3 regions of the Paenibacillus sp. MAH-35 genome follow, and region 1 is predicted to be linked to each of the others. Evidence: predicted binding sites of a transcription regulator. Region 1 holds the regulator's gene; each other region holds the start of a gene.
What was found. The regulator LexA, encoded in region 1, represses DNA repair genes until DNA is damaged. The targets are predictions, from matches to a motif close to CGAACATATGTTCG.
Positions count from the first base shown of each region.

Region 2: the regulator LexA is predicted to act here: its motif matches at 2,531-2,544, upstream of AC3Y2E_RS13610 (ImmA/IrrE family metallo-endopeptidase).
Region 3: the regulator LexA is predicted to act here: its motif matches at 2,257-2,270, upstream of AC3Y2E_RS08895 (YolD-like family protein).

Region 1 is NZ_JBYUPU010000030.1:20,890-26,055, forward strand. It holds gene AC3Y2E_RS24695 (hypothetical protein) at 1-959, shown strand, start outside; gene lexA (transcriptional repressor LexA) at 1,153-1,776, opposite strand; gene AC3Y2E_RS24705 (extracellular solute-binding protein) at 2,125-3,516, shown strand; gene AC3Y2E_RS24710 (hypothetical protein) at 3,709-5,166, shown strand, end outside.
Region 2 is NZ_JBYUPU010000010.1:174,901-180,066, forward strand. It holds gene AC3Y2E_RS13590 (hypothetical protein) at 1-416, opposite strand, end outside; gene AC3Y2E_RS13595 (hypothetical protein) at 535-696, opposite strand; gene AC3Y2E_RS13600 (hypothetical protein) at 1,159-1,791, opposite strand; gene AC3Y2E_RS13605 (helix-turn-helix domain-containing protein) at 2,017-2,415, shown strand; gene AC3Y2E_RS13610 (ImmA/IrrE family metallo-endopeptidase) at 2,568-3,200, shown strand; gene AC3Y2E_RS13615 (hypothetical protein) at 3,187-3,609, shown strand; gene AC3Y2E_RS13620 (CcdC family protein) at 3,763-4,266, opposite strand; gene AC3Y2E_RS13625 (MarR family winged helix-turn-helix transcriptional regulator) at 4,569-5,000, shown strand; gene AC3Y2E_RS13630 (ABC transporter ATP-binding protein) at 5,008-5,166, shown strand, end outside.
Region 3 is NZ_JBYUPU010000006.1:202,034-207,199, reverse strand. It holds gene AC3Y2E_RS08915 (YheC/YheD family protein) at 1-350, shown strand, start outside; gene AC3Y2E_RS08910 (hypothetical protein) at 454-630, shown strand; tRNA gene AC3Y2E_RS08905 (tRNA-Val) at 1,005-1,077, opposite strand; gene AC3Y2E_RS08900 (hypothetical protein) at 1,458-1,859, opposite strand; gene AC3Y2E_RS08895 (YolD-like family protein) at 1,937-2,239, opposite strand; gene AC3Y2E_RS08890 (GreA/GreB family elongation factor) at 2,364-2,822, opposite strand; gene AC3Y2E_RS08885 (hypothetical protein) at 3,076-3,258, shown strand; gene AC3Y2E_RS08880 (S-layer homology domain-containing protein) at 3,438-4,376, shown strand; gene AC3Y2E_RS08875 (hypothetical protein) at 4,593-4,745, opposite strand; gene AC3Y2E_RS08870 (hypothetical protein) at 4,745-4,987, opposite strand; gene AC3Y2E_RS08865 (hypothetical protein) at 5,140-5,166, opposite strand, start outside.

The DNA.
Region 1 (5,166 bases):
ACGTCAGCGTCCTTGTACCGGGGGCTCAGCTCTATCCGTCCATCAACAACATAAAGGTGCAATATTTGCTGGACGGCAAGGAAATTACGGAGGACGGGATGTTCTCGGGTACAGTTCTGAAGGTGCACGAATCTTATTGCATTATGGACTATAGGGCGATCATAGATTTCGCGCAATCCCATCCGGGAGTGAGTTATGTGAACGATTCGGTAGCGGGGGCTGTTCGGCTCTCGATCGTGTATACGTTCAGGAAGGGCGGCCGCTGTCATATCTCCCATAACTTCAAGGCTTTGCAGAAGCTGCAAGTCATGGACTGCGGCTTTCTGCAGTCGATGCCGATGAGTTTGTCCGGTCATACGCTCAGCCGTTATATGCCGGATGTGAAGATCAAAAGCGGGCAGGATTTTCAAAATATAGTGGATATGACCGGTTACAGTATGAATCTCGTATATGGCCCATCCGATTATGCTGACCCGGCCAAGCCTCCCAACCGATATGTCGACTGGCTGCGGGACGGCAGCGGGTTGGGGAAGGTCGGTTTTACAATGGGATATATCGTCGACAAAACGAACAGCAAAAACGCCGATCGGGCGGCTCAAACATCGAGAGGCTGGGATATGCGCAGCACGAGGAAAAGCTATCCGATCGCGATGAGCGGACTGATCTTAAATGCCGGGGACTACAAAACGTTCATGGGATACCGGAACTACTTGTCGCCGGTTGAGGCGGGGCAAGCCACCAATCTAAGCGTAGTTCAAGACGACAAAGATACATATGTGTACATCGATTACCACGTCCCCGTTACCGGAGCGAATCTCAAGCTCCCCGAACATATAGGGAAAACCGTATCTGTGATCGATCACGTAAACTTTACGCTTCATAACGATATAGTAGACAGCGACGGCATTACCTTCAGTATTACTGCCGGCCATGGCTATGCGATCTTGAAAGTACACTGATCCCCGCTACCCCGAGCGAGCCGGTCGTGGGGATCTGGCTGCGGCCGGACAGCGCATGTATCACGAAATACAAGGTGCGCAAGACAGCTGTCAGTGCGATTAGACAGCCAGAGCCCTGACCGGATATCCGGCAGGGCTCTCTTGGCGTACGGATTATGGCTCGTCCCGTAAGAGGGGCGAGCCAACATGAGACTTAGTGAATGTCGCGGAACAATCCGATTACTTTCCCCAGGATCGTTACGTTGCGGAGACGAATCGGGTCCATAGACGGATTCTCCGGCTGGAGCCGAATATGGTCGCGCTCCTTGTAAAACGTCTTGACGGTCGCTTCGTCATCTTCGGTCATGGCGACGACGATATCGCCGTTGTTCGCGGTCGGCTGCTGCTTAACGATAACGTAGTCGTTATGGTGAATGCCGGCTTCGATCATACTTTCTCCGACGACGCGAAGCATGAATACGCTGTGGTCGCCGACGAAATGACTCGGAAGCGGGAAATACTCTTCGATATTCTCGGTTGCCGTAATCGGCATACCTGCCGTTACTTTGCCGACTACCGGTACACGCGCAATCGAGAAGGAAAATACGGAGGCGGATTCGTCATGGGCGCTGAGCACCTCGATCGCTCTAGGCTTGGTCGGGTCTCTGCGGATGTAACCTTTCTTCTCGAGCCGGTCCAAATGACCGTGTACGGTAGAGCTGGACGCAAGCCCGACGGCTTCGCCGATTTCCCTTACGGAAGGCGGGTAGCCTTTATCGCGTACTTCGTTCTTGATAAATTCCAGTATCGCTTGTTGGCGATTGGAAACCTTGCTCACGATCATCACTCCCATTACGGACATTTTATATGGGTAAATTATACCACAGAACTCGAGTTCGTACAAACATAAGTTCGAGTATAGGTCTTGAACAATTCAACCATCCGGTAACATGTCGTTCTGATGTATATAAAGTATTCGTTTGTAGTGTACATGATATCGTTGACTCCTATATTGGGCCATTTTATAATGAAATCAAGAAAAATATAACAATTATAGCATTCTGTAATGTATGTTATTGTAGTTGTTATATACATCAGATCCGACCGCAGAAGGAGAGGAGGTGTTCCGGATGGGATAAGGCCGATGTAGGGGGAGATATACGGTGCAGCAAAGGAGGACCGGTGATTGAAGAAAAAACCGACGCATGAGCAATTTCAGAAACAGCTGGATCATATGGTACAGACGCTGCGAGCAGACATTCTGGAAGGAAAGTATGCAACCGGCGACTACTTGCCTTCGGAGCTTGAGCAGGCGAAGATGTTCAGATTAAGCAACAAGTCGGTGCGCAAAGGGCTGGACATACTGAATGCGGAAGGCTGGATCGAGAAGATCCCGCGGGTTGGCAGCCGGGTGCTGGCGAAGCGGGAGACGGTTCGTCTGACCGTCGGGATTAACCGTACGGATGAGGTCAACATGAAATTATCCGGACTCGCCGAGCTTTTTTGTAAGCGCTATCCTTGGATCGAGCTTGAGTTTGTGCCGTTTGTATCGGATCTCGGCGGACCGGGCGACCAGCGGAAGCTGGCGGAATTCGATGCGATCGTCATCAACCACCTTCAATTTCAGCGGATGAAAGAGAGTGGTCATCTTCCCCTGTTCGCCCCTTTGCCGGAGAAGCGGGAGATCTACCCGTTCCTTTCGGGACTGTTCAAGGACGGCGGGATGCATTATGTGTACCCGATCATCTTTTCCCCGATCGTGCTTTGTTACAATAAGCGGCATTTCCGCGAACGGGGCTTGGCCGAGCCGGACGGCAGCTGGACCTGGGACGACCTGGTCCGCAACGCCATCGAGCTTACGAACGGGAACGGGAGATTCGGATTCGCCTTTTATTTGCTGAATGAAAACCGCTGGCCGCTCTTCTGGCTCCAGGCGGGGGAAGATCTCCGGCAGGAAGGCCGCAGCCCGGAATCGCTCCGGCACTCCCGTCTGATGGACGCGGCGAGACTGTGCAAAAGTATCATCAGCAACCGCGATTTTTTCCCGATGTTCTTATCGGAGAACAACCGGGAGATCAATGCGATGTTTCAGGAAGGCCGGCTGTCGATGGTCATCAACAGCTATATGGGAATGAACGATTGGCAGGAGTCTCCCGGTCTGGAATACGACGTGTCTCCGCTTCCTTACATGAACGAGCCGATCACTTTGATGATCTCTCAAGGCGTGGGAGTGCTCAAGCAAACCGGGCATCCGGAGGAAGCGATGCTGCTTGCCGACTTCCTCACGTCGCTGCCGGGCCAGCAGTACATCGGCAGCCACACGCTCAGCATCCCGAGCCACTGGGGAGCGGATTCGTCCCCGAATAAGAAGGCGTTTGCAGTGCCCGGCCGATATTCGATGTACCGGGAAATGATGTTTTCGTACCGGACGCACGCCTCGCTCGGCATCCCGGCGCTGTCGTATTCGCATATTTTCAAGCATGTGCGGGCTTATTGGGCCGATCTGATCGACGAGCGCGAGCTGTGCGAGCGTATGGCCGAAGCGTTATCGGAGCGGGAAGGGCAAGTTCCCGGGTAAAAGGCACGGGATGACGAAGTTACGATTCGGCGGTGCCGATTAGGCGGCATAACCGGTTAGCGGGCGAATCGGCACATGAGGAAATGGGACTAGTAGCGGCGATCGGCCTGCTTGCGGCAACCGGGAATGAACGGCTTGGGACCAGGCACTCCGTCGGAGCTGGATAACGATCGATTCGAGGAGGGAACAGGGATGGTAGAACGGAACGGAGAACATGCGCGGCCGCCTAAACGGATCTCCAGAAGGAGCTTGCTTGCGGCCCTTGGAGGAGCCGGTGTTGCGGTAGCGGGACAGTCGTTCATCAAGGAGGGAGTTATGGGCGATTCGGTAAATTTGGCCACGTACGGGTTCGGTCCGGATATGGGGAATTTTCCGTTTGCGATGTTCCGCTTCCGTTATGTGGAGAACATAGCCAAGATGAAAAGCGAGACGATGCTCAGAGAGGGGATGATCGTCCGGACTGCCGGGTATTACGAGCCGGGGGACGGCGGCGGCGCGGACTACATCGTCAAGCCGGGCATCCTGCCGGAAGACTTGGGCAGTGTCGTGAATCTGAGCGGAGAGCTGCAGGCGATCCTGCTTGCGGAGGACAGCGTGAACTACAAGCAGTTCGGCGCGGTCGGGGACGGGGTTAACGACGACGGGGTTCAGATCAAGCGGACGCATGCATATGCGAACGCCCGTGATTTGCCCGTGCAGAACCTGACAGGCGAGTACTGGATCAAAGCGACAAACGATATTATCGTGCAGACGAATGTAAACTGGGGTCACACAAAGTTTCATATCGACGAAGGGATGAACTCCAAATCAAATCCCCGGTTCCGGGTGACGAGCCGCAAAAGCACGGTGAATATCCAGTTCGACGCGGCGGAGAAAGCTTCATTTCTAGACAAAATGAAGCCTGGCACGACATTTGTCCCGGAGCTGGCTCCCTATAAGAACTGTCTTGTGTTCATTACCGACAGCAACGACAAAATCGGGGTGAGACAAGGATACAATCACAATGGCTGGAACAAAGAAGAGTTCTTCTATGTCGAGGAGCACGGGCGACTGATCGGGGACATTGCCTGGACCTTCAACAATTATACGAGCCTGGTCGCATACCCGTGCGACGATAACTACCTGATCCTCGACGGAGGCACCTTTTACATGTCGGGCAACAGTCCCGGGGCGGGCGGCGCTTATTTGCACAACGGAATTCTGGTCCGGCGCAGCCGTACGATCATCCGCAACCAGTGGGTCGGGCTGGAGGAGGGGGTGAGCGATACGTCGCTTGATCCGCGAATCGGATTTTATTATTTCAACTATGTGTTCGACGTTACGCTGGAGAACGTGAGACTCATTCCGTGGGAGCAGGACCGCGAAGGGACGGATCGCGACGTGCCCGCCGGCACGTACGGGATCGGCGGAGCGAGGGTGCTGAACGCGACGTTCCGCAACGTCACGTCTGAAGGCGGGATGGTTCATTGGGGCGTCTTCGGCACGAACCTGTTCAAAAATTTCAGCATCGAAGGCTGCCGCCTGAACCGGGTGGACGTTCATTTCCACTGCTGGAACTTGTACGTGAAAGACTCGGAGATCGGGTATCGCGGCTTTACGCTGACCGGCGGCGGAGATTTGTTTATCGAGAATACGAAACGGTTCGGCAGC
Region 2 (5,166 bases), on a different contig from region 1:
TCATCTGCCGACGCTGAGGAAGCGGCTTCTCCGGTTCCAACAGCGGCCACGGCCAACCGGAGCGTCCGGATCGAAGCCGGAGCACCGCCGCCGTCCGTTATTTCGGGCTCGGCAACCCCCTCCAGCCGGCATGTAAACGCCGGTCCGGACGGTCCGCCGGGCAACTGTACGCCATGCAGCGCAAGCACCGCTTGATCGGCGAGCGCATCCATAACGCTGCCATCGCCGGGTTCGCCGTACAGCGCTACCTCGTACACACGTTTAACCCCGGTCCATACGTTTTCTGGTGCCTGACCATTCAGTTTCACGGTCGCATACGGCTTCACAGTCGTACCCGACGGCTCCTGAATGTCGTAACAACGCCCGCTCAGGGCGGTCAATTCGGCGGCAAGCCTTGCTTTAATCGCTGCGCGCATGTTGGTTCCACCCCAGTCGTTCCTTCATCTGACGCAATAATCCTCCGCGGCCGGCATTCCTCGGAGCCGGTCCGTCACGCGGCCGTATGCTGTTCCCTCGTGCCCGCAATTTTGGCGCTCACCCCCTTTCACAGCCGTCGGTCTCTTCGACGGTTTCTTTGACGCACACCGGCAGCATGCAAAACTGCCGGCTCGCCTCCCACCTTCCCCACACGCAAGCCATACACTTGTCCGGCTGCTTGAAGGCGCACCCATCCTTGGGCTCAGGAGCTTGGATCATCGCGATTCCCCCTTTCCGGTTGGCTCCGGGTATTTTCCGCCGCCGTTGCCGGATCCGACTCGCCGCACGTTCTGCGGGCAACAAAAAGACCGCCTTATGTAGGGCGGCCTGTTCGGATCTATTCGGATCTGTATGCACTAAAGACTCCTATTTCCCTGCTCCAGCCTGTCACGCTTTGCCTCTTTGTTTCGTTTCGGCTTATCTTGCTGACTCCAGTATATAACGGGAACATGCGTTCGCACAAATTTTGTCGCGCTTGTCCTTTTTGTCCGAATCGTAAACCTGTCATTCGTCCCCTCGATTCCCACCAACCCATCCTTCTTTCCAGCTTCCCTCCTTGCCGCTCCCCTCACGATCTTCTCCTGCTTTACCCGGTACGATAGATCCGCGTATAGAGCCGTCCTCTCCTTCGCCCCCGGCGTCCGCCAGGTTTGCAACGTTCAACGCCTTCCACTGCCGGGATTACGAAATATCCTCCCGCTTCTCCCCGAAGATTTCCTCCGCAAGCGTACGGACCAGCTCCCGCTTCATCTCGTGCAGACGCTGCCGCGATACCCCGATATGCCGGGCAATCTGATTCATCCGTTGTCCTTCCATCAGACAGGCGAGCACGGTTCGTTTGCGATTGTCCTGGACCCGCTCCGCCGCAGCGTCCAGCCGCGTCACTTTTGCTTCCAGCTGCTTCAGGCGGCTCCAATGCTTCTCGCGCTTGTTCGCTTCGCGGTGGACCGTGTCCGCATGCCCTCCCTTTCCTTTCGGCATCGCCGCGTCCAAACCATACACGCCGGTCATCCCCGCACCGACCTGTTCGAGCAGCCCGCGCAGCCGCTCGATTTCGCGAAGCATCCACGGGTAATCCTTCAGCTCTTCTTCCACCTGCTCCATCTCTTCCGTCTTCGCCGCCGTCCGGTCCAGGTCGGTCTCGTACGCTCCGCTTACGATCCTTCCGGTCTCCCACTGCGGACATGCCTCGATCTGGCCGATGGAACATTGATGCACGCGGCATATGCTCTTCGATCCCCACAAGCTGCCCGGACAACGCCCGCATACCTCTTCCCTGTAAACGTCAAGCTGCTCGACAGTCGGTTTTTTCATCGTATAAATCCCCTTTCCCGTTGTATTCATACGCTTTACGCGTCCTTTATTCCAACCCCGAAACCCAAACATCTGTTCGCATGTCTATATTATGTACGCGTATCGCGTACTTTTCAACCGTTTTTCTCAAATTTTCCCTAATATATTGAAAAAATGTGCGCGGTATGCGAATATAGAAGTGGGTTTGCAGATGGAAAATGAGAGAAGAGAACGGAGCGTGCCCCGATGATCGGTGAGACGATCGCGCAACTGCGTAAACAAAAGCGCTGGTCCCAGCAAGCGGTGGCGACCCGGCTGCAAATTGCCAAAAGCACATACGCCGGTTACGAATCGGGATACCGCACCCCTTCTCTGGACACGCTGAAGCAATTGGCGGAGCTGTTCCACGTCAGCTTGGACAGGCTGGTCGGTACGCAGGAAGAGACGATCGCAGCCGAAACCGCGGCAGAACGAACCGAAGCAGCGCCCCCGCACCCTGCAGAGACTGGCGATCCCGGGCTGGGCATATGGTTCAAGGAGCTTCTGGAAGCCCCGGAGGAGAGACGCGACGAGCTTCGCAAAATATGGGAGATTATCAAGACGAGGGAAGCGGACCGGAAACCGGGCGACAAGCAAGGAGAATGATCCGTGATCCGGGCCGCGGGGCTCACCAACGAGCCTGGAACGGAGCAGGCAGGAGGCTTGGATGCAAGCTCAACGATGACATGCCCTGGCAGGGCTTTTATTTTCCACTAAAATACGAACATACATTCCCTAATATGAAAGGAGATTCCGTTATGTACCCTTACACGCCCACGCCCTTGGAGCAGTCAATCGAGCGGTTATTTCAGGCGATGGAGATCGCCGAGCCGCACCAGCTCGACCCGGAGGCGATCGCGCATCGGCTGAGCATCTGGGTTCATTATGCGCCGTTCTCGAGCCAGGCGATCGATCGCAGCGGCCTGCAGTCGATCGTGCTCGATAACCGCTTGTCGAAGCAGGAGCAATGGCAGGATTTCGGCCACGAGCTGTGCCATCTGCTGCATCATGCGGGCAACCAGCTCGCGATGGGCGAGTCGTTTATCCGGTTTCAGGAGACGAAGGCGATGAATTTCGCTTATCAGTTCTGCATCCCGACATTCATGCTGCTCAAGACCGAGCTGCCGAGGCTCGAAGCCGAGGCCGTGACGACCATTAGCGGCACCTTCGGGGTAACGCCGGAGTTTGCCAGGGAGCGTCTGAAGCGTCATCACCGTCAAGTGACGTCCAATCGTCTCGCGGAGAAGCTGACCGCCTTTTTTCATGCAGAGGAAATTGTCAAGCGGACCGAGGGAATCGACTATATCGTGCCGACCGGACGCTCGAAAATGCTGTTCTGCCGCGAACGCGGCGTGATCGGCTACATGAGGGACCGCGATGAAGCCGAGTAAAGTGATTCCGGTCGTCACGACCGGGTATACGAGCAAGTTTTTCACGCTGGATCTCGACAGCACCGACTTGTCCGGCAGCGCGCACCTCCAGCTTTGCGGTTATTCGGAAGCTTTGTTCGCCCTCCGAATGGGCGATAGCGGGCTGGATTCGCTTGGCGTAGCGCCCAGCGATTATGTGCTGTTCAGTACGACGTCCGCGCTCCGATCGTCCGGGCAGCTGTCCCTGGTCCGCCAGGAGGGCGAATATATTCTTCGCGAGACATACTGGTCTGGTGACACGACATGGCTGCGCGTCCCCGGGGACGTCTTCCCTCCCCTGTGCCTGCCGACCGAGAATATCCGCATCTCCGCCGTCCTGTGCGATGTAATCAAGGACAATGAGTTGGCTCCCGTCGTTCATTTTGGATAAAGCGCCTCTTGCAGTCCGCCCTGACCGGACCTTCGCCGTAGAAGCAAACTTCCGGCGAAGGTTCCCTGACCGAGCCCTCCGCATCACGCGGAATCGATATCTGACAAGGCTCCGGCTGGCATTCGTCCGCGGCTGCTTCGGTCAGAGCAGTCGTCAGACGCTGTGCGTCTCGAGGGGCGCACCCGCTTTCTTCCGCATCGCCTGGAACTTCCACGCCATAGCCAGACGCCACGGCACCAGCATCCCGAAAGCAAGCAGGAAAAAGATCGCCCCCGTCTGCGGAATGCTGACCATCCGCTCCACCCAGTTATGCAGCAGCAGGCGGACGGCGAGCAGCCCGACCAGGATAAAGATGAACGCTTTGGAGCGGACCAGATAAATATCATCCCCGCGCCGCTCGAACTTGGATGTGGCGATGAGCGGGTAGGCGAACAACAACGCTCCGGCGGCAAGGGCCGCAGCCGCCCATAACCACGGAATGTGCGTAAACGGAAACAAAAACATCGCAAACCCGGTAGACATCCCGAGTGGAGGAATTAATAGTTTGGGGAGCGAGGCCGGTTTCGCCGATGCCTTCATCCGCAGCGCGATGACCACAGCCCCGCCGATCAGCGCCAGGAGCGCGGATGCGATCTGAGGGAAATACGACGCACTCATGTTCGACACCTCTGTCAGCTCGATTTGTCCATCCTCATACGTAATCTTCTGCTACTATTGTACTCCTCCGCACCGTCCCACTACAAACCCATTCCTTCCCTCCCACAAGCAGTAGAGAATTCCGGCAAACGGCAAAACGCCCTTGACACCATCCGCCTATCCGGCCTACTCTTATAATTAGCCGACTAATGAACGGAAGGGGCGAAAATATCTCGTTGAACCCGAATATTCCGAATAATCCTGATGAAACCACAACTTCCCAGGAGCCGCGGGACCCGGGCCCGCCTGAGTCACTCACCCGAATGATGGCCAAACTGACACGCCAGCACCAATACAACTCCCATCTGCTGCTCAAAGACCATGAGGTGCATCCCGGACAGCCGCCGCTGCTGTTCCTGCTGTCCCGGCACGAGGGACTGCGGCAGAGCGAGCTGGCCGAGAGGCTTCGCATCAAGCCGGCCACCGTCACCGTCATGCTCAACCGGATGGTGAAGAACGGCCTCGTCGAGCGGCGGACCGATCCGAAGGACCAGCGCGTCTCGCGCGTTTATTTGACAGACCGGGGATGGTCTGCCGTGGACGAGGTAAGAATCGCGCTGCAGACGAGCGAAGCGCACGTGTTCGAGGGGGTCACGCCCGAGGAGAAAATGCTGCTGCGAAGGCTGCTGCTCCATATGATCGACAACGTGACGAAGTACGAGCAATTGCTTAGCCGTCAAACTAAGGAGGAATAACCCGGCGATGCAGAAAGTCAAATGGACCCGCTACTTAAAGCCATACTGGCTCCCTGTGCTTCTGGCCCCTCTGCTTATGCTGGTCGAGGTGTACATGGACCTGTTGCAGCCGAAGCTGATGGCCGATATCGTCAATAACGGCGTGATGCAAGGCGACATCTCCTAC
Region 3 (5,166 bases), on a different contig from region 1:
CGGAATGGGTGCTGACGGGGCAGCTGGCGAAAATCGCCGGGGCCGGGTATATCATCACGAATACCGCTCGCAGCAAAGGCAAAGTCGTTCCTCTCTCCGACGCGATCCGGAGATCCGACGTTCAAGGCCGGTCGGTTAGCGAGATTGAGCACCGGGTCGAGTCGATCGGGCTGAAGGCCGCCCGGCAGCTTCACAACTATTACCGGATTCGCACGGTCGGCCTGGATGTGGGGATCGATAACAAAGGGCGGGTATGGATCATCGAGGCGAACTTTCACCCGGCCAAGTCGCTGTTCTTGAAGCTGAAGAACCGGTCCATGTACCGGAGAATCGTCCGCTATCAAAAGTAAAAGCAAGCGCGCGCGGTACCGGATCGGCAAAAATAACCCGTGTGCTGCATAAATACCGTCCTCCTGGTGCAAACTCCCGTTAATACCGAGAGGAGGGATTTCCATGTACAACGAGGAACAAGCAGCCGATCACCGCGAAGCAGCCGTTAGCCTGTCTCCCGCTTCCGACTCGGATCAGCCCGGCATCGACTATTCCGTCGATTTTATTTACGGCAGCGATCAGAGTCAATACGTGGAGCAGCAACATGTAGATGAAGACGGTCCGACCGTGTCCGATTGACGCGGCATTTGTAAGAAGCCGTATGTTGGGGTTCTGCAAAGGAAGAAGTGAATCTCATCGCGCCGCACGTTGCTTCCAGCGTGCGGCGTTTTGCTGCAGGAGGGCGGTTGGTCGAGCGCCATAAGAGTCTCTGGCACCCTCTATTTCCCGACTTTTTGATAGATGGAAGCGAATAAAGGCGGTTTGTAGCTCTTATTTCAACCCGTTGACGGGGTCTGCACCCCTATGGCCAATTATAAGTGCTCCAAACCGCTGCTATTTCCCCGTCCATAGCGGGTTTTGCGCAAAATAAAGGCTACAAACCACTCTTATCGGGTCCGTTCCAGCTAATAGAAAATAGAAAAAAGCCTTGATATCTCAAGGCTTTCCTGATATGACCTGTAGTGGGCTCGAACCACTGACCCCTACCCTGTCAAGATAGTGCTCTCCCAGCTGAGCTAACAGGTCGTATTCATTAGCGACAAAAACTATAATACCAAGGATCGCCTATCATGTCAACCTTCGATTCTGTTTTTTTCTAAAAAATATCCCGGCTGCATAAGACGGCCCGATCCCGGTTATCGGCTGCATAACCAGATCAGCACGCCCCAGACCGGTGCCACAAGCAGCACGGCGAACAACAAACCTCTGACCGCAGAACCGTTACGCTCCATATCCTCTCACCTCTAGCCTAGGGTGATAGCAGTATATGATAGGAGCGGACGGATCATGTCATAACTGGAGTTGCGGCAGTTGCCGGCGGAATTCTGGATGAAGCACATCCGGGATATTACCGTTATTGGTGCATGGGTGCCGGTCCGGACCTTCCTTTGACTCTAAACGGCAGACTACTTCAGGAGAAGAACAAAATATCCGTATACGATCTCGAGCTCTTCCACCGATATGCCCAGCGCCTCCGCTTGCTGCTTATAGCTGGAGCTTGGCACATCCGATACGACTTGCATCAATTCTTCGATCTTCGTTAAAGGCGTCTGCGCCAAATTCGTATGTACAATCTGATACGAACGGGAATCGATACGCCGGACCAGGCCGAAATCGATCAGCCGATCGAGCCGATCGGTCGCAGACGGCACGGACGTTTTCAGCTCCGCAGCCAAATCTTTAAGCGTGATCCGGATCGTCCCGTCTTCGCCTTGCTTCGTTTCCAGGAAAGAAATCAGTTCTTCGGATATCGCGATCAAACTTTGCACTTTACGCGATACCCATTGCTTGTCAATAGTGTTATTCATACCGCTCTGCTCCATTACTCGATAGGTTGTTAGAAAAGCCTGCTCTGAAGCAGCATACCATATCCGGGAGTTTCGCTTCAATCTAAGAGAAGACGTATGTCTGCCACATCGGCGAAGTCGATCCAGCTGTATTCCCATTCGTTCTCGATTTTGATTCTTTTGCGTTCCTTATCCAGCTTGGTGATCCGTCCTTGAATGGTCTGCTCCTCCTCGTCTCCCCATACCGTCACGATCGCTTCGCTCTCTGTAAATAAAGCGACTGCAAGCGATCGAATGTTCTCTTCATACTGCCGATCGTCCAGGTCAGGCATCCGTCTTGCGGATGAACGGGCAGCCGTTGAACTATCGACAGCCATACATTCAACAGGAACTTTACTCATCGCGAACCCTCCGAATAAGAACATTTGTTCTTATATTATAGAGGAGGTATCAGGGGAAGTCAATCGTCCGCCAATAGGCAAAAAGCCGGATCGTCCATTGTCCGACCCGGCGTTTCTTCCAGCTTTATGGCATCGCATACACGGCGTTTTCCGCGAAATTCACTTCCTGGACATGAACGACATAATTTCCTCCCGGCCCTTCTACGGTTACCGAGTCGGCGACACTTCCCAACAACAGGCTGAGCCCGAGCGGCGACAAAAACGAGATCCGGTTTTGATCCGGATCGATATGCTCGGGAAAGGCGATTGTATACGTTTCCACGATAGAGTCTTCCGGAAATTCGATTTTGACGCTGCTGCCGATCAGCACAACCGATCGAAGCGATTCGTCGAGACGATCGTCGTTTCTGGACGTAACATCCTGCAGCTTGCGCTGGTAACGCTCGATCAGCTTGCGAAGCTTGACCCGGTCCTGACGGGCGGAATCGCTGTATTCATCTAAGAAAGAAGACACTTGCTCGTCAAAATAAACGAGCTGCCCGATTAAAGCGTCTCTTGTTCCTTTGGCATCACTATGGCTCATGGCAGCCATCACCTCCATACCGTGCTGCCGCGACGGGTTTGACGATCGGCACCGATAATCGTATCATCGCTTCATCTCCTCCCTCATATGGACAAACAGACCCCGATCCGGGGCCTTACACGCATTCTAACAAAAACGGGCTTGTCTGCCAATACAGAATATGCCAGGTATAGAAAGCAATTTTTCGGGACAGTCTAAGATTAGGTTTGGAATGATGGAATGATGGCTTTTGAGCGGAAAGGAGCAGCGACACTTGTCCACTCGCAACGAATACGAATACACCGATTTAAACGGCAAACCCGCTCTTATCCAAGAGATCGTTCAGCTGGAACAAAAATTGAAGCAGGAAACCGGACAGCCGGTAACTCTGATCGCCTATTCACCGGCCGATTCGTCTCTCGCCACAAGCACGGGCCATGCCGGCTTGAACGAATAAACCAACCAACAAACGCCAGATTGCGGAGCCACGCTTCCGCATCTGGCGTTTGTTCCGTTTCCAGCGAAACTCGCATTCTCAAAAAAAGTGGATAAACTTTGCAACATTTCTCCGGCGTTTCCCGTTTAGAAGGTTGATCGATCGATTGCACGATACCATCAGACGAAGAGGTGAAAGAAATGAAAAAACGGGCAACCTTCTTAATCTCCGCACTGCTAGCCCTGCTGATGATGCTGGGCGGCTCCGCTTATGCCTTCTCCGACGTACAAGGTGATCCTAACGAGGCGGATATCGCCGCGCTTCAGAAGGCCGGCATCGTCAGCGGCATATCGGCCGAGCATTTCGCCCCCAAAGGCAAAGTCACGATGGCGCAAGGCGTTGCGATGCTGGTTAAAGCTTTTGATTTGAACATCGATCATATCCGGTTTATTAAGAAACCGGAAGCAAGCGATTATTTCACCAACGTTCCTAACGACGCCTGGTACGCAGAAGCGTTCATCTATGCGCATCATAACGGCCTGCCGATTCCGAGGGACGCCGATCCGCTGCAAAACTTGACGAAAGAACAGTATGCCGATCTTTTGTTCCATGCGTTGACCGCCAAAAATGATTATGCGTTCATTAAAATGTATGTCATTCTGAAGGATGAAGCGGACGTCACCGAAGCCTACATGAACAGCATCCAGCATCTGGTGCTCGGCAAAATTACCGAGCTTGACGACGGATATTTTTATCCGAAACACGAAATTACGCGCAGCGAAGCCGCCCGTCTGCTGAACCAAGCGATTTTGTTCGCCAAAAAGCACGAACCGATCAAACCCGTTCCGGCGGTAGATCCGGACGTATCGCTGTCGGTTACGAAAGTAAACGACGATGTGAACAAAGTAACCTTAACCTGGAGCAACCGACCGCATCCCGGATACGGAATCTCGGTATCGAACATCGAGTTCACCCTTGACGGCCAAGCGTTGATCTCCTACAAGCTTCATCAGCCCGATCCGGATAAGATGTATCCGCAAGTGATCAGCGAGGCCAAAATCGACACCTACGTCGCCTCAACCTATAAGCCGGTGTTGCAGCCGGCCGCCGGATCGACTTCGTCTTCCGACGCGTTGTAAGATAAGCTTCACCCGGGAACTTCGGCAGAGCGGACGCTCTTGGCCGGAGTTCTTTTTTTGTTGCCGCGGGTTTAAGCTCAGGGTTTCAAGTTATCGAGGGGGATGAAATTGCAATTGCATTCGACAATCAGAATCTCGTCCTGTTTCATTTCAAAATTAAAATAAAACAGCAGCCAAGAATACTTCACTTCCAAGGCTGCTGAATTTTAACTGGTACTATTCTTTTCGGTTCTTAACAACGTTCCCTAAACCGATCTTATAAACGCCAATCACGGTTTTACCGTCTTCTTTATACAAGTGGATTGTTCTTCCGCCTTCCGCTATCTGATTATTCATCAAAGCGATTGCCTCTTCCGGTGTTTTTGGCATTACCCCTCTAAATCCTTTTTCAATATGTAACCGGATACTCCACCCTCTCCGATCGCTTTCATCAAATCCGGTCTTTCTTCAGGCGTACGCGCATTTACTGCTGTACCATACGTTTGGCCGCGTTCATTTACCGAGTAGGCGGTCGAAGGATGATCCTGACTGTTGTCCATCTGAGAAGCACTGATTGTTTTCACGGTGAGTGACCCCAAAGCAATACCGATGGCCAAGACTCCGCCAACCATAACGATTCTCCTCGATGCTGCCAGATCATTGATAACAATAGAGAGCCCCTGGCAGTCGGTTAACCGCTGAGCTCTCTTTTCCTGACGTTACAGATCAACTGCTATGCAACTACTTTCACATATACACTGCTTTATAACGAAACTTGACAAAGTCACGGCTCGGGGTCATAATTCCAAGT